DNA from 2 places in the Aeribacillus sp. FSL W8-0870 genome. Region 1 is predicted to be linked to the other one. Evidence: a T-box and tRNA genes for the amino acid it is inferred to sense, from the RefSeq annotation. Region 1 holds a T-box; the other holds one or more tRNA genes.
What was found. The T-box of region 1 lies ahead of serS (serine--tRNA ligase). A T-box ahead of a tRNA ligase gene usually reads a tRNA of that ligase, here a tRNA-Ser.

Region 1 (6,375 bases):
TATAAAAACAACTGAAGCCTAGTGCAAAACGTAAATCCCTTAAAAAATGAGAGTGAGAAGCTTGCGGATGACTAGAGGAGGACGGAGAAAAATATGTATGATTATGTAATTGTCGGTGGAGGAATAGTCGGCTTATCCACTGCATTGGCAATATATGAACAACACCCAAACGCAAAAGTGGTAATAATCGAAAAAGAAAATAAAGTTGCCTCCCATCAAACGGGTCATAACAGCGGGGTGATCCATTCCGGTATATATTACAAGCCCGGGAGCTATAAGGCGCAGCTTGCGAAAAAAGGTAATCAGGCAATGATCATGTTTTGCCAAAAATACGATATCCCTTATGAAGTCTGCGGCAAAGTAATCGTTGCCAGCGATGAACATGAGCGGGAGGAGCTTGAGAAGCTGTTCCAACGCGGATTAAAAAACGGCCTCAATATCCGGAAAATTTCAAAGGAGGAGCTTCATGAATTTGAACCTTATGTGAATGGAATAGAAGCCATTCATGTTCCATCAACAGGTATTGTAAATTTCCGTCTTGTTAGTGAACGGATGGCAGATTTAATCCTCGAAAAGGGCGGGGAGATCTTTTTAAACGAAAAAGTAGAAGTGATTCATGAAAAAAAACAAGAAGTTATCGTTGAAACAGCAAACAAAACCTTTCAAAGCCGATTTTTTATAAATTGTGCAGGACTTAACAGCGATCGTATTGCTAAAATAGCAAATCTGTATACGGATGTGAAAATTGTTCCATTCCGTGGAGAATATTATATGTTAAATCCGCAAAAATCATATTTAGTTAAAAACTTAATCTATCCTGTACCAAATCCTAATTTTCCATTTTTAGGCGTTCACTTTACTAGAATGATTGACGGATCTGTAGATATAGGTCCAAATGCTGTTTTAAGCTTGAAAAGAGAAGGGTATAAAAAAAGCGACGCAAATATGAAAGATTTGTTTGAAGTATTAACGTTCCCCGGTTTTTGGAAATTAGCAGGTCAATATATGAAAGAAGGACTCGAAGAAATGATTCGATCGATGTCAAAGAAAAAGTTTGTCGAAAATGTTCAAAAACTCATGCCCGATATTACAGAAGAAGATTTGCTGCCTGGACCATCTGGTGTCCGAGCTCAAGCTTTAAGTAAAGACGGGGCTTTAATCGATGATTTTTATATTGTGCCAACGAAACGGTCCATTCATGTGCTGAACGCTCCATCTCCTGCAGCGACAGCATCCATTGAAATAGGAAGAACAATTGCCAAACAAATGATACAACGGCAGCCTATATAAAATACATTTGTACATAAAAGGGGGATATGGAAGGAACCCCTCCTATCCCCTTTCATTTTTTCTATTCAGTATGAATTACTTTTTACTAATTACTGTTTTATTTCCCATATATGGACGCAGCACTTCCGGAATGACGACAGATCCGTCTTCTTGCTGGTAATTTTCCAAAATGGCTGCTACTGTACGACCTATTGCAAGCCCAGAACCATTTAACGTATGCACATGCTCAGGCTTTGCTTTCGGATCCCGTCGGAACCGTATATTCGCCCGGCGAGCCTGAAACGCTTCAAAGTTGCTGCAAGAAGAAATTTCACGATATGTTTGATAGCTTGGAAGCCATACTTCAAGATCATATTTTTTTGCTGCCGTAAAGCCTAAATCAGCTGTACACATGCTCATAACTCGATATGGAAGTCCTAACAGCTTCAATACGTTTTCAGCATGACTTGTTAATTTTTCTAATTCCTCATAAGAATCTTCAGGCTTTACAATTTTCACAAGCTCCACTTTGTTAAATTGATGCTGGCGAATAAGGCCGCGCGTATCTCTTCCGGCCGCCCCTGCCTCAGAACGGAAGCAAGCGCTGTACGCTACATAATTGATTGGAAGCTGCTTCTCCTGTAAAATTTCATCACGGTGCAAATTTGTGACAGGAACTTCCGCTGTTGGTATTAAGAAATAATCCTCACCTTGAATTTTAAAAGCGTCTTCCTCAAACTTCGGAAGCTGTCCTGTTCCGATCATGCTTGTACGGTTCACTATATACGGAGGCAAAACTTCCTCATAGCCATGTTCTTCAACGTGCAAATCTATCATAAAACTGATAAGCGCCCTTTCTAATCTTGCGCCCAAACCTTTATAAAATACAAAGCGGCTGCCGGTCACCTTGCCGGCTCTTTCAAAATCGAGAATTCCTAATTGGTCGGCAATTTCCCAATGAGGTTTTGGTTCAAAACGAAAGGTCGGGATTTCTCCCCATTTGCGGACTTCTACATTATCTTCCTCTGAATCGCCGACTGGAACGCTCTCATGCGGAATGTTTGGAATCGACAAAATCAAGGTTTCAAGCTTTTCTTCAATCTCTTTTAATTCCTCATCAAGTGTTTTGATGCGTTCTCCTACTTGACGCATTTCTTGAATTAAATGATCTGTGTCTTTCTTTTCTCTTTTTAATTCGGCGATTTTAGAAGATACTTCATTTCTTTTGCTTTTTAATTCTTCCGTCGTAACAATTAGTTCACGACGCTTTTTATCCAAGTCAACAAATTGATCAAAATCAGTTAAATCCTCTCCACGGTGTTCAAGCTTCTTTTTTATTTCTTCAAAATTTGACCGTAAAAATTTCATATCAAGCATCATGGACACTCCTTTCGCTTTTATATTCAAAATAAAAACTCCCGTCCAAAAAGGGACGAGAGTATACCCGCGTTGCCACCCTGCTTGAAGGCATCAGCCTTCCACTTACAAAGGTAACGGTTTTTTCCGTAAATGCTTACTAACAAAAACTTGCATTCAGCATTTCACTCAAGGACGGATTCACAAGCGTTTTTCACTGGTTTCCACCAACCACCAGCTCTCTTAAGAAAAACAACTTGCTACTAGTTCCTCTCATTGCTTTAGATCTATTTATATTCATAAATTTACTATAAGTTTAGGGTTTGTTCAACTTTTTTATGCATGAACTTTCTCGTTTGATTCCTTCACCATATTTAAAAAATATTGCACAAATCGATGATCATCCGTCAATTCCGGATGGAATGAACATCCAAGAATGTGGCCTTGTCGAACAGCAACAATTCGATCCTCATGTTTTGCTAAAATTTCAACATTTTCTCCTGCTTCTACAATATGCGGAGCGCGAATAAACACACCTATAAAATCGTCCCCAACTCCTGCAATGGTTAATTCCGCTTCAAAACTTTCACGCTGGCGGCCGAAAGAATTCCGTTCAACGACCACATCCAATACACCAAGGTGCGGCTCATCTTGTCCAACAATTTGCTTCGCCAGCAAAATAAGACCAGCACATGTACCGAAAACAGGTTTTCCTCCCTTTATAAATTCTTTCAAAGGGTCCATCAACCCATACTTTTCAATCAATCTTCTCATTGTCGTGCTTTCGCCGCCTGGTAAAATAAGTCCATCGATATTTTGCAATTGTTCGGATTTTTTAATTTTTACGCCTTCTGCACCACAAGCTTCGATTGACTGAATATGCTCCCTCACAGCACCTTGGAGTGCCAAAACTCCTACTTTCATTTTGTATTCTCCTTTACCAACCACGTTCTTGCATACGATGTTCCGGAAGCAATGAAGAAATATCGATCCCTTTCATCGCAGTTCCAAGATCTTTTGATAAATGAGCGATTAATTCATAATCCTCATAGTGTGTGGTCGCTTCCACAATTGCCCGGGCATACTTTCCTGGATTTTCAGATTTAAAAATACCTGAGCCGACAAACACACCATCTGCACCAAGCTGCATCATCAACGCTGCGTCAGCAGGTGTTGCAACGCCGCCAGCAGCAAAATTCACGACAGGGAGTCGTCCTTCCTTTTTAATTTGTAGCAGCACTTCATACGGGGCTCCTAAATTTTTTGCTTCCGTCATTAGCTCATCTTCGCTCATGCCGACAATTTTCCGAACCTGTGCATTCACTTTCCGCATGTGACGAACTGCTTCTACAATGTTGCCAGTTCCCGGTTCGCCCTTCGTTCTGAGCATGGAAGCACCTTCTCCAATTCGGCGAGCTGCTTCTCCTAGATCACGGCAGCCACAAACAAATGGAACCGTAAATTCCCGCTTATTTATATGAAACTCTTCATCAGCCGGTGTCAACACTTCACTTTCATCAATATAATCAACACCGAGCGCTTCTAATACTCGAGCTTCTACAATATGTCCAATACGGCATTTTGCCATTACTGGAATCGTAACCGCGTTCATGACCTCTTCAATAATCGTCGGATCAGCCATGCGGGCAACCCCGCCTGCCGCACGAATGTCAGCAGGAACTCTTTCCAGCGCCATGACGGCAACCGCACCTGCTTCTTCAGCAATTTTGGCCTGTTCTGCATTGACCACATCCATGATGACGCCGCCTTTTTGCATTTCGGCCATTCCCCTTTTTACTCGATCAGTACCTGTAATTGCCATTTCTATAGTTCCTCCTTAATGATACATTCAAATGCATACGTCTATTTTATCCTAATTTTTATAAAATTCCTATCAAATTTCAAGGATTTCTTTTATTTTAAATATAGTAAAAACCCCCAACAAAATGTTAGGAGTTATGCATTAAAACCAGCTTTTTACCATGTTTGCTGCTCCGTTCCATACATCACCAAAAAAACTACCAATGCCTCTCATTGATAATACAAACCAGTTAGCTTTTTCGACTTTTGTTTTTGTCACTACATCAACTTTCGCTTCGGATTCACCTGTTACAAATCCGTAATCCTGGCTGTTCCCTTTATATTCTACGGACATATACCCGACCTTGGCGCCCTTTTTAATTGGTGCAGTCAGCTCTCCGTTCGCAGTTAAAAGCTTTTTATCTAAAACATATTTCGGCTCATACTGGTCTTTTTCCCCACGTTTAATAGGGAGCTTTAAAGAATCTTTTGTTTCTATTTCTACTTTTTTCTCTTTTCCTTTTACAACAGATACAGTTGATTTATTTTTTATTTGATATTGCGCAGGAAATAATTCCTCAATGGAAAAATTGCTGAAAACATAGTCCATTAGTTTTCTAGTTTCACTAAAACGATGTACGTAATTGTTGCTCCCTTTACCTTTCGCATTCATAACAACTGTGATGATTCGCATTCCGTTCCGTTCGGCTGTTCCCGTAAAGCAGGAGCCCGCAAAATCGGTATATCCTGTTTTTAACCCGTCTACACCTTCTGTACCATAAACTAATCCAGGCAGCATCCAGTTCCAGTTTTCCATTTTAATCTCATCATCCGTACCTTCTCGAAAAGCTTTTCTCGTAATTTTGGCCGTTTCTAAAATCTCAGGATACTCCTTTAAAAGATGGTACGCAAGGCTGGCAACGTCTCTCGCAGACATTACATTTTCTTCTTCCTCACCTGTTCCTTCCGGATGCATCCCCATTAAGTCTCTATTGTTTAAACCTGTCGCATTTACAAACTTCGTATGCTTCAAGCCTAGTTCTTTCGCTTTTTCATTCATCATTTTCACAAAATTTGTTTCCGATCCACCGATCACTTCTGCCACTGCAATCGCCGCACCATTTGCAGAATAAATGGCCATTGCTTCATATAACTCTTTTATTGTATAACTTCCATCTTTTCTTAAAGGGACATTGGATAAACTGCGATTTTGGGAAATTTTGTAAACATAATCACTTGGACGATATGTTTGATCCCAAGAAACTTTCTTTTCATGGATCGCTTCTAGCAGCAAGTATTCAGTCATCATTTTTGTCATACTTGCAACTCCAAGAGTTTTATCAATATTTTTTCCGTACACAATTTTCCCTGTAGAGGCTTCAACGGCAATGGCTGCAGAGGCATTGATGCCCAATGGGTCATTTTCTTCAGCATTTATTTTGGGAGACAAAGGGGAAAATGCCGTCATCAATAAAAACGTGATGACGAGAGCCGAGATGAATTTTTTCGTGAAGTGCACCATGATTACCTCCATTTATTTGAAAATATCTATTTTAAAAAATAATTAATAGTTAACACAACAAAATTGATTTTAACATACATCTTATAAAAAAAATAGACAGAGTCTCTACTCTGTCTAAAAGTCGTAATTTTTTAAATAAGACTATTGAACTGTCAGTTGTTAAGAAATGGAATAATTAGGAGCCTCTTTTGTAATTTGAACATCATGCGGATGGCTTTCTCTTAATCCTGCACCAGTCATCCGGATAAATTGTGAATGCTCACGGAGCTCATATAAATTTTTTGCTCCGCAATATCCCATACCTGATCTCACACCGCCGACAAGTTGGTAAATTGTCTCTGCCAACGGTCCTTTATATGGGATGCGGCCTTCAATTCCTTCTGGAACAAATTTTTTGTTGTCTTCTTGGAAATAACGGTCTTTGCTAC
Region 2 (15,487 bases), 1.9 Mb from region 1:
CTTCAGCATATTTTTTCTCATCCCGCTTGGCGGAAACAAGCGTACCAATCAAACCACCGATAAAACCTGCTGGTACTGATATGAGCGCTGGGTTTGTCAGCGGGAAAATAGGATCGCCGACAAAAAAGGCTTTTCCAGCTTCAGGATGAATGACATTTGGGCTGATTGACACTAATACAATCGCTGTAATTAAACCAGCCAGCATGGCAGTGACCGCTCCGGCAGTGTTAAATTTTTTCCAATAAATCGTATAAACAATGACGGGCAAATTAGCGCTTGCCGCTACACAAAACGCAAGAGACACAAGAAATGCAACATTTAATGATTGAGCGCCAAGGGCTAGCAGGATTGAAAATGCGGCAACGCCTACAGAAGCCCATCTTGCAGCTAACACTTGCTGTCTTTCCGTAGCTTTTCCTTTTTTAATGATCTGTCCATAAATGTCGTGCGCGAATGCGGACGCACCAGACAAAACTAAACCTGCAACAACAGCTAATATTGTTGCAAAAGCTACTGCAGAAACAAAGGACATTAAGAAATCTCCTCCAAGTGCTTTCGCAAGCAGCGGCGCCGCCATATTTCCAGCAGGATTTTCGGCTATAATCGTTTCTGAACCGACAAATTTGGCTGCACCGAATCCTAAGAAGATTGTCATGACATAAAAGATTCCGACAACCCAAGTTGCATTAACGACTGACGCACGTGCAGTTTGTGCATCTTTAACGGTAAAAAAGCGCATTAATATGTGAGGAAGCCCTGCCGTTCCCAACACTAAGGCCAGCATCATGGAAAGTAAATCGAGCGGATTTTTATATACAATTCCTGAATGCAAATAATTTTCGCCGTGTGGAGTCGCTTGTGACATCTCGTTAAACATGCCAACGATATTAAAGTTAAATTTCAATAAAACAAGGAATGAAATAATGACCGTTCCTGCCATAAGCAATAAAGCCTTTATGATTTGCACCCAGCTAGTTGCTGTCATTCCTCCAAATAATACGTAAATGGTCATCATGACTCCAACGATCAATACGGCGATCCAATACTCAATCCCCAATAACAATTTAATGAGTGCACCTGCACCAACAAGCTGTGCGATCATATAAAATATAACAATTGTGATGGAACTAAGAGCAGCTGTTGCACGGACTTTTCTCTCACTGAATCTTGAGTTGATCATATCTGCGAGTGTATATTTTCCTAAATTTCTGAGAGGCTCTGCAACGATGAATAGAACGAAGAGATATGCGGTTAAATAGCCGATGCTGTAGTAGAAACCATCAAATCCATTCAATGCGATGGCGCCTGCGATACCAAGAAATGATGCGGCTGATAAATAGTCTCCAGCTATCGCAAGTCCATTTTGCCACCCAGTCAAGCCTCCGCCGGCTGTGTAAAATTCGTTTGCGGTTTTTGTTCTTTTTGCAGCCCAATACGTGATATATAACGTGACTAAAAGGATGATTAAAAACAGAATAAATGCTGGTACACTCATGAAAGTGCAGCCCCCTTATTTTATTTTATATTTTCTTCAATAATTTCTTCCGCCAATTGGTCAAATGTTTCCGCTTTTTTTACATACATCGTAGCGAACACCCAAACCATGACAAAAAGACCAAGCGAATAGAGCCATGTCCATGTAATCCATCCGATTGCTTTATGCTCCAAGATGGATGTATAACCCGTGAGAATCGGCAATAAAAAGTAAGTGATGAGAAAAACGATTATAATGGGTACAATAAAATTCCGCTTTTTTTGAATCAACTGTTGAAATTTGCTCGTTGCAACAATTTTCTCATAATCGAGAATGCGCTCCCCCTGTTCTTTTTCCTTTCCGAATGTTTCCATTGTACCATCCCCTTTCTTTGGTAATATTCGTAATTTTTTGTCAATTACAATAATAAGTTATGCTAAAAAAATAGTCAATCATTTTTGTAAAACGTTTTCAAAATTTCGTTTGTAACATTTTGGAAGTGAGAGGCTGCATTGACACACAAAATGGAATCGTTTACACAAATGCGTTTGGATGTCCGGAAATCAGGAAGCTGAATGAATGCATAATCAGTGATGGCCATTCAAAAAAACAGTAAAATCTATTGTAAGATTTTACTGTTTCGATCATTTTTATTTCCAATGCTTTCGCAAAAATTCATCCCGTCCGGAAATTTCCCGATCTTTTTTGTATGCTTCTGGATTTTTTTGATAAAAATTTTGATGATATTCTTCTGCTGGGTAAAATGGCGCAGCCGGTAAAATTTTGGTTACGATCGGTTTATTGAATTTTCCGCTTTTGGCTAAGGCGAGTTTAGATTGTTCTGCCAGCGTTTTTTGCTCATTTGAATGATAGAAAATGGCTGTCCTGTACTGACTGCCTCTGTCGTGGAATTGTCCGCCGTCATCGGTCGGATCGATTTGCTGCCAATAAATTTCAAGGAGCTTCTCATATGGAAACACCGTTGGGTCAAATTCGATTTGTACCGCTTCATAATGCCCAGTTGTCCCTGTTTTGACCTGTTCATAAGTAGGATTTTCAACATGCCCGCCCGTATAACCGGAGATGACTTTCACAATGCCGTCCCACTGGTCAAAAGGTTTTACCATGCACCAAAAACAGCCTCCGGCGAATGTTGCTTTCTCTAGCTTCTTCTCCAATTTCTTCACTCCTGGTCCAGTTAGAATGAGTTAAAGTTTAATAATATCATAAAGTTAATGGCAAATCCCGAGATTAAACAGTAAAATTTTAAATTGCCCAGCGATAATAGCTATCCATAAAATGGAGGCTATAGAATAGATCGCAGTTCGTTTTCTAAAATTTTTATATTTCAAGATAAAAAATGCTGCTACTGATAAGATGGAAAAGAAAACAGTTAAACCTAACATTCCGACAAATGGAGTAGACCAATAATAATTGTTAAAAATCGGGATGATGATTGTTGGTGTGTAAAACTTTGACAGCGAATAGATGCCAAACAGCCATGAGATAATCATGAAAACAAAGATGGAAACAGTTGTCAATTTAATTGCCAAAGGTATCTCCTTTCTGACTTTTATTCCGATCTGTTTAATTGTATTTTATGTATGCTGCACGTTGTTGTCAATTGATTAAGTTTATAAATGATATAATAAATGAGTGAGCTATCTAAAAGCGACTAAATAGAAGAAATGTAAAAATCTGCAACCGAAAAAAGGCAATACAAAAAACTTAATTCGCTTCCGTTTAGGCGAGTAGAGTTGATCTTTTTATATCAGGCTGCGTGTCTTCTGAGCTAACAGTCAATCTGTTTCAAGGGGGACTCTTTTTTCGATTTAGGGGAGGGGAAGGTTGCAAGCTTCCAGATTTGCAGCCAGATTGAACTAGTAGCTCGAACACAAGATGGTGAAACCAACCTTTTAAGTAGCCGAAGCTAAAAGGAGGGAAAAAGCTTGCATAAAAGATCTTTAGACGGTTTCTGCGTTCAACGAAAAAAGTCTATCTTTAAATGAAAATTTTCAATATTGTGGGGCTGACCCTGTTATTTCCAACGGAAGTAATCGAAAACAAGAGCAGGATTTAAAAAAACGATAAGAGGAGGAATCGACATGGTCTTTGCAGGAAAAACAGTCATTATAACCGGCGGTGCACAAGGGATCGGGAAAGCGATCGTTTCCGCCTATGCAAAAGAAGGAGCAACAGTTGTGATAGCGGATGTGAATGAACAAAAAGGAAAGGAAACAGCTGAGGAATATGGAGCGATGTTTATCAAAACGGATGTCAAAAATCATAAGGACGTCATCAAATTAATAGAAACGGTCAAACATACAACGGGAAGAATCGATATTGTGATTAACAATGCAGGTGTTTCAAGATTTAAATCTCTTTATGAGCTAACGGTTGAAGAATGGGATGACATATTACAAACAAATCTTCGCAGCGTATTTTTATTTGCAAAGGAATCGGCAAAATATATGCGAGAAAATGAAAGGGGAGGTTCGATCATTAATATTGCTTCAACAAGAGCGTTCATGTCTGAAAAAGATTCGGAAGCGTACGCTGCATCTAAAGGCGGCATCGTTGCTTTAACACACGCTTTAGCTATTTCATTGGGGGAAGACAAAATCAGAGTCAATTGTATAAGCCCCGGCTGGATTGAAACGAACAACTATGAACTGCTTACTGAGCGCGATCATCTACAGCATCCTGCAAAGCGAGTCGGAAAACCGGATGATATTGCCAGAGCGTGTTTGTTTTTAACTCATCCCGACAACGATTTTATTACGGGAGAAAATATTATTATTGACGGCGGCATGACGAAAAAAATGATATATGAAGAATAAATCTTGATAAAAGGTAAGGAAGCAAGAGAGCCCCATTCGTTCAAAAAAAGCTCTCAGCAGGACGTGGTCGTAAATCCTTCAACGAGGGGCACTTTGCTTATTCGAAGGCTGCGTCAATGTAAGATGAAAGAAAAAGGTGATTCTTGGATGAAACAGACGGATTACTCAGAAGGAAATATTTTAAAGCAGCTCATCACTTTTTCCTCGCCTATTTTATTAACGAACTTGCTTCAAGTTTCGTATCAAATAATTGACAGTTTATGGGTTGGAAACTTGCTGGGGGCTCGTGCATTAGGGGTGGTGTCTCTCTCTGGAACTGTCATTTTCACAATTCTTTCTTTCATTATCGGGATCAACCAAGCAACATTAACGATTTTGTCCCAATTAAAAGGAAAACGCGATGAACAAGGGTTGAAACGGTATGTGAATGCCTTTGTTGTCACGCTGTTTATATTATCGATTTTGCTTGGAGTTTTTGGATTTATTTTTGCTGAACGGATTTTATTTTTGCTTGGAACACCTGACAGTTTAATTGCAGATGCATCCTTATACTTGCGAATTAATTTTCTTGGAATTATTTTCTTATTCGGCTACAATTTTGTGGCGACATTGATGCGTGCGCTTGGAGAAAGCAAAGCCCCGGTTTATTTTGTTGTTTTGGCTGTTCTTTTAAATGCCGCTTTAGATCCATTATTTATTTCTGGATTTCAATTCGGCATAGCCGGAGCGGCTTATGCAACAGTGATTTCCCAAGGGATCGCCTTTTTATTCGGAATATATTTGGCGATTCATTACAAATTAGTTCCTTTTACATGGCCGCGTATGCCGAAAAAAGAAGAAGTTTCTCTTATTTTAAAAATCGGGGTTCCGTCCGGCATGCAAATGATGGTCATTTCCGCTGGAGTGACGGCGATCATGAGCGTTGTAGCTAGTTTTGGCGAAGACGCGCTGGCCGGATTCGGCGCTGCTCAGAGGCTCGATAATATTATCTTGCTTCCCGCAATGGCCCTCGGAACTGCTGTCAACAGCTTGGCAGGCATAAACATTGGTGCCAATCGATGGGATCGAGTTTATAAAATTGCTCAATATGGATTGATGTATAATTTAGCTATTATGGTTTTGATATCATTGCTAATTCTCTTTTTCGCCCGTTTTGGTGTGGAATTATTTATCCAGGAGGAAGAAGCGGTGCAATTTGGTGTGAATTATTTAAAAATCGTCGCTTTCTTCTATCCGTTTCTTGGCATCAATTTTGTGTTAAACGGTGTTGTTCGTGGATCTGGTGCGATGATGCAAGTCTTAATTTTAAACATCATCTCGTTTTGGGTGCTGCGTTACCCGCTCACATACCTTTTTTCCAATTGGATCGGCGAAGACGGCATCGGTGTCGGAATGGGCGTCAGCTTTGTTATTTCCAGCTTATTCGCCTTTTTATATTTTAGGCTCGGCGGGTGGAGGAAAAAAGAATTGTTTCACGGTACAGCTTAAATAAACAGCCATCCCATAAAACTATTTTAGGGATGGCTCGCTCTTTAGCATATCGATAAAATAGTAGATCATCCGGGCTGTCAGCCCCCAAATCACTTTATCTTTATAATAATAAAAATGTTCTTCTATTTTCGGTGAATTCCATTTATATTTTTTTCCCCCGATGATGCTTTCATAAGGAAAATTTTCTTCAGGTTCTGCCCGAAAATGAACTTCATAAATTTCTGGCTTCGTTTCTAAAAAGAATTGAAAAGGAACTGTAAATACTTCGCCGACTTCGTCTTTGTTTGGCTCTAACGAAGCGTCAGGATCGATCATGCCAACAAAAGGATAAACAACCGTTCCGTAGGCAGTCATCACATAATCAAGCGGATATACATGCTGAATCATATCGGCTGAAATACCTAGCTCTTCTGATGTTTCGCGAATAGCTGTATGTTTTGCATCGTGATCGGTCGGCTCAACTTTCCCACCTGGAAAACAAATCTCGCCGGGCTGCCTTTTTAATTTTTTGGCGCGTACTTCAAACAACAAATGAACTTCATCATTTATTCGCATAAACGGAAGCAATACCGCAAATTTTACTAAACGATCCATCCCAATTATCGTCGGAGTATGATTTTTAACCTTCTTTATAATATCTTCGATCTCCATACTGTCACCTTCAATCTAACATAATCGATTAATTTCATTATAAATGAAAAAAAGAACTGGTTGGCGAATGGCATGCATATTTTCGAATAAACGTAAAAAATTTCGCAACAATAAATAAGAAGATGATGATATATATGAGAGGTGAGCAAAAATGAAGTGGTTTAAAAACAAAAAACGTACACATGAACAAACGGAACTCGAAAGAAGAACGGATGTACATGACTTATATGAACCGTCCCGTGAAGCATATGGTCAAGCCTATAACGTAGAAGATGGGACAAAAAACAAAAAATAAAAATTTTATAGACAAAATGCTGTCTCCTATTCCTTTTTAAATGGCGAAGATCTACAGAATATATAAATGATTTCTGTGGATCTTTTTTAGTTGTTAAGGATTTTTCTGAAAGTAGAAATTTCAAGGAATTGTACCTTTTGCAATAAATGAAACGCTGCAAAGATGGTCTGAAATTGCGATTATAGGATTCATATGCCGGTGGCACAATATTATGTTTCGTTTATAAAACAAAAAACATGACAATTATGTAAAATATGATATAGTTTACATATAACAAAACATATGTAAAGACATCAGAAAGAGGTGAAGTTGACAAGATGAAAGAGATGTCAACAAAAAAGCTATTAGGCATTGCGGGACTCGCATGGCTTTTTGATGCAATGGATGTCGGCATTTTATCTTTTATCATTGCCGCGTTAAAAGAAGATTGGAATTTGACGGCAGAACAAATGAGCTGGATCGGGAGCATCAACTCGATCGGCATGGCTGTAGGGGCATTTTTCTTCGGTCTCTTGTCAGACAAAATTGGCAGAAAAACTGTCTTTATTATCACATTATTGTTATTTTCGATCGGCAGCGGCCTGTCGGCTTTTACAACCACATTAGCAGTATTTTTGCTGTTAAGATTTTTTATCGGCATGGGGCTGGGGGGTGAATTGCCAGTAGCATCAACGCTAGTATCAGAAAGCTCGCCGACAAAGGATCGGGGAAGAATGGTCGTGCTGCTTGAAAGTTTTTGGGCTGCAGGATGGTTGATCGCGGCAATTATATCTTATTTTGTTATCCCTCAATTTGGCTGGCGTCTCGCCCTTATTTTAACAGCTCTTCCGGCTTTTTATGCGATTTATTTGCGCATGAAGCTTCCGGATTCAAAAAAATTCAAATCGATACAAACAAAATCAAATGTATGGAAAAATATCGCAGCTGTCTGGTCAAAAAAATATGTGAAACAAACAGCTGTACTTTGGGTGTTGTGGTTTTCTGTTGTTTTTTCTTATTACGGGATGTTTTTATGGCTTCCAAGCGTTGTGATGATGAAAGGCTACAGTTTAGTGCAAAGCTTTGAGTATGTTCTTATTATGACGATTGCACAGCTTCCGGGATACTTTAGTGCGGCGTGGCTCATTGAACGAATTGGTAGAAAATTTGTTCTTTCTCTTTATTTATTTGGCACTGCACTGAGCGCATTCTTTTTCGGATTTTCCGATACAACGGCAGAGCTTTTAATATCTGGAATCTTTTTATCATTTTTTAACTTAGGGGCTTGGGGAGCGCTTTATGCTTATACACCTGAGCTTTATCCAACAGAAATTCGCGGGACAGGTGCTGGAATGGCCGCATCGTTCGGAAGAATTGGTGGCATTTTCGGACCTTTATTAGTTGGTTATTTAGCCGCTCTCAAAGTTTCCATGGTAGCCATTTTTTCAATTTTTTGCGCTGCCATTATTATTGGAGCACTAGCTGTTCTATTGTTTGGACAAGAAACAAAAGCGTTGGAGTTGGAGTAAAAATACAGCCTCTAAAGGAATTAACCCTTTAGAGGCTCATTTAATTTGAAAATAATCAGCTAGTTGATTGGCCAAGTAGCGTAGTTCAGGATATTCATGGAGATTTGACAACATTCCTTTAATGACCGGAATTCTTGGCTTTTCAGCCGTTATTTCAGCTTCTAACACTTCAATCGTAATGTTTAACTGTCCATCATCGATTATAGAACGGCTCATTTCTTTTATCTCATTTAAAATGTTCAACGGATGGCTGGGGGATTGAGAATGATTGAACATTTTGGTCATGATCTCAGCTGGAATGATGGGGTCATTTTGTTTTGCCAGCATTCCTTTAACTAAATCATCTGCTGTTTGCAAAATGTATTTTGCCAATTTTTCCTCATCTACTCTCACCCTATTTTCAAATATGAGGAACTGAATGAATGAAAAAAAGATTCCTTGAACGATAATGTTTACATCTGCTATATACTTATCAATTGACTTGCCGTAAATGTTTTTCAGATTGTTTGTTAAAAAATGAAAAAAGTCGTTTCTTAGGTTTTGTAACAACGAATCAATTTTTTCATTATTTTCTTTTAAATTTTCATGCATCTGCGTAATAAATATTTCTTTATGCGCCAAAAATTCTTTTAATTGAACAGACAATTGTTTAATAAACCGCTCTTTTGGATCTTCGCAATTTGCCCCGATTTGCTCCGTTTTTTTCTTTAACTGACTAAAAAACTGCTCCAAAATTTTAATTAACAGTTCATCTTTTGACTTGAAATAAAAATAAAACGAACCTTTCGGAATGCCACATGCATTGGTAATTTCTTGGATGGAGGTGGAAGAAACGCCTTTTCGAGCAAACAGCTTCATCGCAGCTTCAATGATTAAACGTTCTTTTTCTTTCACATGAACATCCCCTTATTGTCGGAAAAAATTTTATTAGTTTAGTTGACTACTAGTTAACCGGTCAATTATAATGACTATATAGTCAACTCACTATAAGTATGTATAAAAAAAGGAGAATTGTCAAATCTTCATGAAAGGAATGGGACTTGGTGGAGAACATTATTAAATTTTCGCTCCGTAATAAACTGGCTATTTGGATTTTAACTGTCATTGCAATTTTTGCGGGACTATTTTCTGGATTTAATATGAAGCTGGAGACGATCCCGGACATAAACACTCCCATCATAAGTGTTACGACTACATATCCAGGTGCAACCCCTGAAGAAGTACAAGAGAAAGTGACGGTTCCTATTGAAGAAGCAGTTCGCAATTTGAACGGGGTGGAAATCGTCAGCTCTAATTCGTTTGAAAATGCATCTTCTATTCAAATTGAATACAAATTTGAAAAAGATATGGAACGAGCAGAAGAGGAAGCTGAAAAGGCAATCGAACAAGTCGAACTTCCGGATGGAGCAGGAGAGCCTAAAATTGCAAGATTTAGCATGAACGCTTTCCCTGTTTATACAGTGAGCTTTTTTGATGAAGGAAAAACACTTCCTGAATTAACTGAACTGGTTGAAGACATCATTGTTCCTGAATTGAAAGGAATCGATGGAGTAGAAAGCATTGTAACTTCTGGACAGCAGGTAGAAGAGGGGCGGCTTGTTTTTCATCAAGACAAATTAAAAGAGCTCGGGCTAAATGAGGAAACAATAAAAGATTATATTCAAGGTGCGGATCTCCGTGCGCCATTAGGTCTTTATACATTTAAAGACACGGAAAAGTCTGTTGTCGTTGACGGAAATATTACGACAATTGACGATTTGAAAAAGCTTAAAATCCCAGTCACTGGATCAGCACAAGGGCAGCAAGCTGGGGAGGCGCAAATGAGCCAAGTGCCAAACGGTTTGTCTGGAGCAAATGGTGCAGCGCCAAATCAGGCGATCCAGCAGCAAAGCATTGAATTGCCAACAGTCGAATTAGGAGAAATTGCCGATATCGAAATCGTCGGAAAAGCTGAATCCGTATCAAGAACGAACGGAAAAGAAGCAATCGGACTGCAAATTGTAAAAGCTACTGATGCGAATACAGTTGAAGTTGTGAATGAAGTAAAAGAAAAATTGGATGAATTAAAAGACGAATATAAAGGCCTCGGAGTCGTTTCAACGCTGGACCAAGCAGAACCGATTGAAAAATCTGTTGAAACAATGCTGAATAAAGCGCTGTTCGGTTCGATTTTTGCAGTTATTGTCATTTTGCTGTTTTTGCGCAACATTCGTTCAACGTTGATTTCCGTGGTGTCAATTCCGCTTTCCATATTAATTGCATTAATCATTTTGCGTGAAATGGACATCACGTTGAACATGATGACGCTTGGAGCTATCACAATGGCGATCGGCCGCGTCATTGACGATTCGATTGTCGTCATTGAAAATATTTACAGACGGATGACATTAAAAGGGGAGCCGTTAAAAGGGAAAGAGCTGATTATTGCAGCGACAAAAGAAATGTTTATTCCTATTATGTCCTCAACCATTGTGACGATTGCGGTTTTCTTGCCGCTCGCATTTGTCGAAGGGATGGTCGGACAGCTATTTATGCCGTTTGCCCTTACGATTGTATTCTCGCTTTTAGCGTCCCTTTTAGTGGCGATTACTATTGTGCCGGCACTTGCTCACGTTTTATTTAAAAAAGGAGTAAAACGGAAAGGCGAAAAAGAAAAGGAAGCTGGCTTTTTGGTTACTAACTATAAAAAAATATTAAATTGGTCTTTGAACCATAAATGGATAACATCATTGATTGCGATCCTGCTTCTTGTCTCCAGTCTGTTTTTAATTCCTGTCATCGGTGTAAGCTTTTTGCCGAATGAACAAGAAAAGCAAGTTATCGTAACGTATGATCCGGATCCAGGGCAAACGCTGGAAGAAGTAGAAGATATCGCATTGAAGGCAGAAGATTTCCTTGTCGACCGTGATCATGTAAAAACGATTCAATTGTCTGTCGGAAGCGAAAATCCGATGAATCCTGGAAATCGAAATCAGGCCATTTTCTTTATTATGTATGAAGATGACACACCGAATTTTGAAAAAGAAAAGGAGAAAATTGTTAAAGACTTAAATGAATTAACGAACGAAAAAGGCGATTGGGGCACCATTGACATGATGATGGCAAGCAATGAGTACACATTGCATGTGTTTGGCGATTCGATGGAAGATATTGAGCCTGTCGCCCAAAAAGTGCAAAAAATCTTGGAAGATGAAAAAAACTTGAAAAATGTCGAATCAGGTTTATCGAAAACTTATGATGAGTTCACGTTTGTTGTTGATCAAGAAAAGATGAGCAAGCTAGGATTGACCGCTGGGCAAATTGCGATGGCATTAAGCCAACAGCATGAACGGCCGGTTTTAACAACAATCCAAAAAGAAGGTCAAGACATTGAAGTTTATATTGAAGGGGAAGAGCAAACATTTGATTCGATTGATGAGATGAAAAAGAAAACCATTCAGTCCCCTCTTGGCATGAATGTGAAAATTGGAGATGTAGCGAAAGTAAAAGAAGGCGAAACATCCAATACGATTACTAGACGCGACGGAAAATTTGCAGTATCAGTCAGCGGAGAGATTACTACTAATGACGTTAGCCAAGTAAATGCAAACATTCAAAAGAAAATAGATGGTTTAGAATTGCCGCCTGGTGTGAACATTGAAACAGGTGGAGTGTCCGAACAGATCAATGAGTCGTTTTCACAATTAGGATTGGCTATGCTCGCTGCCATCGCTGTTGTCTACTTTGTGCTGGTGGTTACGTTTAGTCAAGGACTTGCGCCTTTTGCCATTCTATTTTCACTTCCATTTACCGTCATCGGCGGATTTGTAGCGCTATGGCTTGGGGGAGAAACATTGAGCGTTTCAGCTTTGATCGGCGCGCTCATGTTAATCGGTATTGTTGTGACGAATGCGATTGTGTTAATTGACCGTGTCATTCATAAAGAGCGTGAAGGACTTTCTACAAGAGATGCGCTCATTGAAGCAGGGGCAACTCGTCTAAGACCGATTTTAATGACTGCGCTGGCAACAGTTGGAGCATTGCTTCCTCTCGCATTAGGTTATGAAGGAGATGGAGGCATGATCTCGAGAGGACTTGGTTTAACCGTCATCGGCGGATTGACCAGCTCGACTTTGCTGACTCTCATCATTGTTCCGATCGTCTATGAAGTATTAAGCAAATTTAGAAGAAAAGCTCCAATCGAGGAATGATAAGAAAAAACCTGAAAAGCACTGAATAGGCTTTTCAGGTTTTTTTGCATAACTTGCTGAAACAGTTTTATGAAAATAAGAATATCAATTGTTTTGAAAAATTTTCAAAAGGGTCAATTATTCAAATTCCGGCAATAAAAAAACGCGCTTTTTAGCGCGTTTTTTAAACGGAGAAGGTGAGATTCGAACTCACGCGGCGGTTGCCCGCCCTAACGCATTTCGAGTGCGTCCCCTTCAACCACTTGGGTACTTCTCCATGGTCGGGAAGACAGGATTTGAACCTGCGACCCCCACGTCCCGAACGTGGTGCTCTGCCAAGCTGAGCTACTTCCCGAAAAACGTCAGCATTGATATTATATATTAAAATAAAAAATTTGTCATTAAAAAATTTTAACCAATCAACAAAAAGTTTGGAAAAGGAAATTAATCTTTTTTTGTTGAATTATGTAGTAGGCAAATAAAAGAAAGGAGTCACATAACATTGAAGGTACAAAACATTGGCGATGACATCACATTAATTGATCTTTTTGACTTAGGATTAGAAAACAGAACAGGGGCTTACGTTCTTCACGAAAAAGAGCTGACCATCATCGAAACAAGCGCGAGCCCGTCTGTCCCATATTTATTAAAAGGTCTTGAAAGTTTAGGAATTGATCCGAAGGATGTTAAAAACATCATTGTTACGCACATTCATTTAGATCATTCGGGAGGTGTCGGGCTTTTCCTTGAACATTGCCCAAAAGCAAAAGTGTTCGTTCATCCCCGCGGGAAACGTCATTTGCAAGATCCATCGAGATTAATTGCCAGCGCCAAAACGGTGTATGGAGAGGAGCAATTTCAAAAATTGTTTGACCCGATTTTGCCCGTGCCAGAAGACCAGCTAGTTGTAAAAGAAGATTTGGAAACGCTTCAAGTAGGCGATGATCGCGTGCTGACGTTTTATCACACACCAGGTCATGCGAATCACCATTTTTGTATACATGATTCCAAAAGTAACGGCATCTTTACCGGCGACACGATCGGGGTTTTTTATTCAATGCTCTTAGATTCAGACTTAGAGTTTTATTTGCCGTCTACTTCTCCTAACCAGTTCGATCCGGATAAAATGCTTGAATCATGCGAAAGAATCGAAGCATTAAACGTTTCGAAAATATTTTTCGGTCATTTTGGCATGAGCGAGCATCCAGAGGAAGTTTATAAACAGCTAAAATATTGGCTGGACATTTTTGTAGATCAAGGCAAAGCGGTTGTAAAAGAGCATGGAAGCTTGCCGTTTGAAGAAAAATCAAAGCTTCTATCTGATAGATTGTACAGCACGTTGCAAGATTACTTAAAGAAAAAACATATTTCCGAAGATCATCAAGTGCACGAGTATATAAAAATCGATATGGGCATTTGTGCGCAAGGGATTATTGATTACTTGCAAAAAGCAGAAAATAGATAAGGCTTGTATGGAAAGAGATATACGCAAAATTAAAAATGTTGCGTTACAATCGAATCATCCGATGGGTTTGTGTTAGAACCTGGCTTGCGGAGGATATTTTTCAGCAAGGGACGTTTGACCTTCATCCCCATCGGGGAATCGAAACTGTCACATATGTAATTGACGGGATTTTGGAGCATTTTGATAACAAAAATGGATATGGCAAGCAAAGCCGGGGATGTTCAATGGATGACTGCTGGAAGAGGAGTAATCCATCAAGAAGATCCTGCACCTGGATCTACCGTTCACAGTCTGCAGCTGTGGGTTAATTTGCCGAGTTCAAAAAAACTGACCGCTCCCCGCTATCAAAATTTGAAAAGTGCTGACATGCCAGTTAGAAAAGAAAAAGGAGCGTTGATTCGGATTTTTTCTGGTTCGTCAAAAGGTATTCAAGCGCCGACTAAAAAATTACGTTCCTGTCACGATGGTGGAAATGATTCTGGAACCTGGTGCGTCCGTACATCAAGATCTTCCGGGAAGCTATAATGGTTTTCTTTATATTTTGGAAGGAAAAGGCTTGTTTGGTGCGTCCAAAACAAAAGGGGTAAAAGGGCAAGTGCTGTTTTTAACAAAGGGTGCTGAGGGAGAGGAAAGCTACATAACTGTCACAGCGACAGACAAACTCCGGCTGCTTCTATATGCGGGAGAACCTCTCCATGAACCTGTCACAGCTTACGGTCCGTTTGTTATGAACACGTAAGAAGAAATACGGCAAGCAATCGTCGACTATCAAACAGGAAAGTTTGAATGAAAGAGAATAACAGTTTGATAAACTCTCCTCCTTTTTTGCACGGAAGGAGAGTATTTATTTTGTAAATAAAAATTATTTCTCGGGAAAGCGCAAAATTCAACAATGATAAAGAAAAAACGAGAAAAAAGGTAGCATCTGTCGAATGGTTGTATATTGAAATGTTTTGTGTCAGATTATGTGACATAAATCATGTTTCGTTCTCGTTCGGCTTGTTACAATAAAGAGTAAATTAGTGGAGACAGTAGGTGATAAATATGCTGTTTTTAAAAAAATGGAATCGAGCAGCGGATCATGAAGAAGATAGACAAAAAAAACAGATGGAGGATTCGTTTGCGGCACAGGTGGAAGTTGCTGCGGATCAATTAAAAGGCGTCATTGAGCAAATGAAATTAACCGCTGTTTCCCTTGATGAACGATCTTCCTCGAGTAAAAAAAGCACGTTTCAGCTATTAGAGCATATTGAGCAGACCGCGCAAGACACAAATAACGTTTCAGAAAAGATGCGTAAAATTGAAGAGGCAGCTGTGAAAATCACAGCATCTTCTCAAGAGATACATTCCTCAAGCATATTATTTTATGAACAGCTCGTAAAATCGAAAACGCAGCTGCAAAAAATACAAGAAGAAACGGAACAGCTGCGGCAAAATCATTTGAAAATTCTTGATCAAATGGATCGGCTCGTTTCTTTTTCCAAACAAATGGATCACATTCTTTCTTCGATTGGAGCGATTTCCCAAAAAACGAAAATACTTGCATTAAATGCAAATATCGAATCGGCAAGAGCCGGAATACATGGGAAAAGCT

Region 2: it encodes a tRNA-Ser, which carries the amino acid that the T-box ahead of serS (serine--tRNA ligase) is inferred to sense. The anticodon was not compared.

Annotation. Positions count from the first base shown of each region.
Region 1 covers NZ_CP150165.1:17,675-24,049, reverse strand. The annotation lists gene lhgO (L-2-hydroxyglutarate oxidase) at 94-1,290, shown strand; gene serS (serine--tRNA ligase) at 1,366-2,646, opposite strand; T-box leader at 2,695-2,911, opposite strand; gene pdxT (pyridoxal 5'-phosphate synthase glutaminase subunit PdxT) at 2,962-3,549, opposite strand; gene pdxS (pyridoxal 5'-phosphate synthase lyase subunit PdxS) at 3,563-4,447, opposite strand; gene NSU02_RS00075 (serine hydrolase) at 4,589-5,893, opposite strand; gene guaB (IMP dehydrogenase) at 6,107-6,375, opposite strand, start outside.
Region 2 covers NZ_CP150165.1:1,900,626-1,916,112, forward strand. The annotation lists gene NSU02_RS09220 (cation acetate symporter) at 1-1,495, opposite strand, end outside; gene NSU02_RS09225 (DUF485 domain-containing protein) at 1,516-1,848, opposite strand; gene msrA (peptide-methionine (S)-S-oxide reductase MsrA) at 2,125-2,601, opposite strand; gene NSU02_RS09235 (hypothetical protein) at 2,707-3,027, opposite strand; gene NSU02_RS09240 (glucose 1-dehydrogenase) at 3,580-4,314, shown strand; gene NSU02_RS09245 (MATE family efflux transporter) at 4,462-5,802, shown strand; gene NSU02_RS09250 (CoA pyrophosphatase) at 5,824-6,456, opposite strand; gene NSU02_RS09255 (hypothetical protein) at 6,608-6,751, shown strand; gene NSU02_RS09260 (MFS transporter) at 7,069-8,259, shown strand; gene NSU02_RS09265 (TetR/AcrR family transcriptional regulator) at 8,296-9,153, opposite strand; gene NSU02_RS09270 (efflux RND transporter permease subunit) at 9,303-12,449, shown strand; tRNA gene NSU02_RS09275 (tRNA-Ser) at 12,618-12,705, opposite strand; tRNA gene NSU02_RS09280 (tRNA-Pro) at 12,707-12,783, opposite strand; gene NSU02_RS09285 (MBL fold metallo-hydrolase) at 12,931-13,893, shown strand; partial or broken gene NSU02_RS09290 (pirin family protein) at 13,955-14,632, shown strand; gene NSU02_RS09295 (methyl-accepting chemotaxis protein) at 14,938-15,487, shown strand, end outside.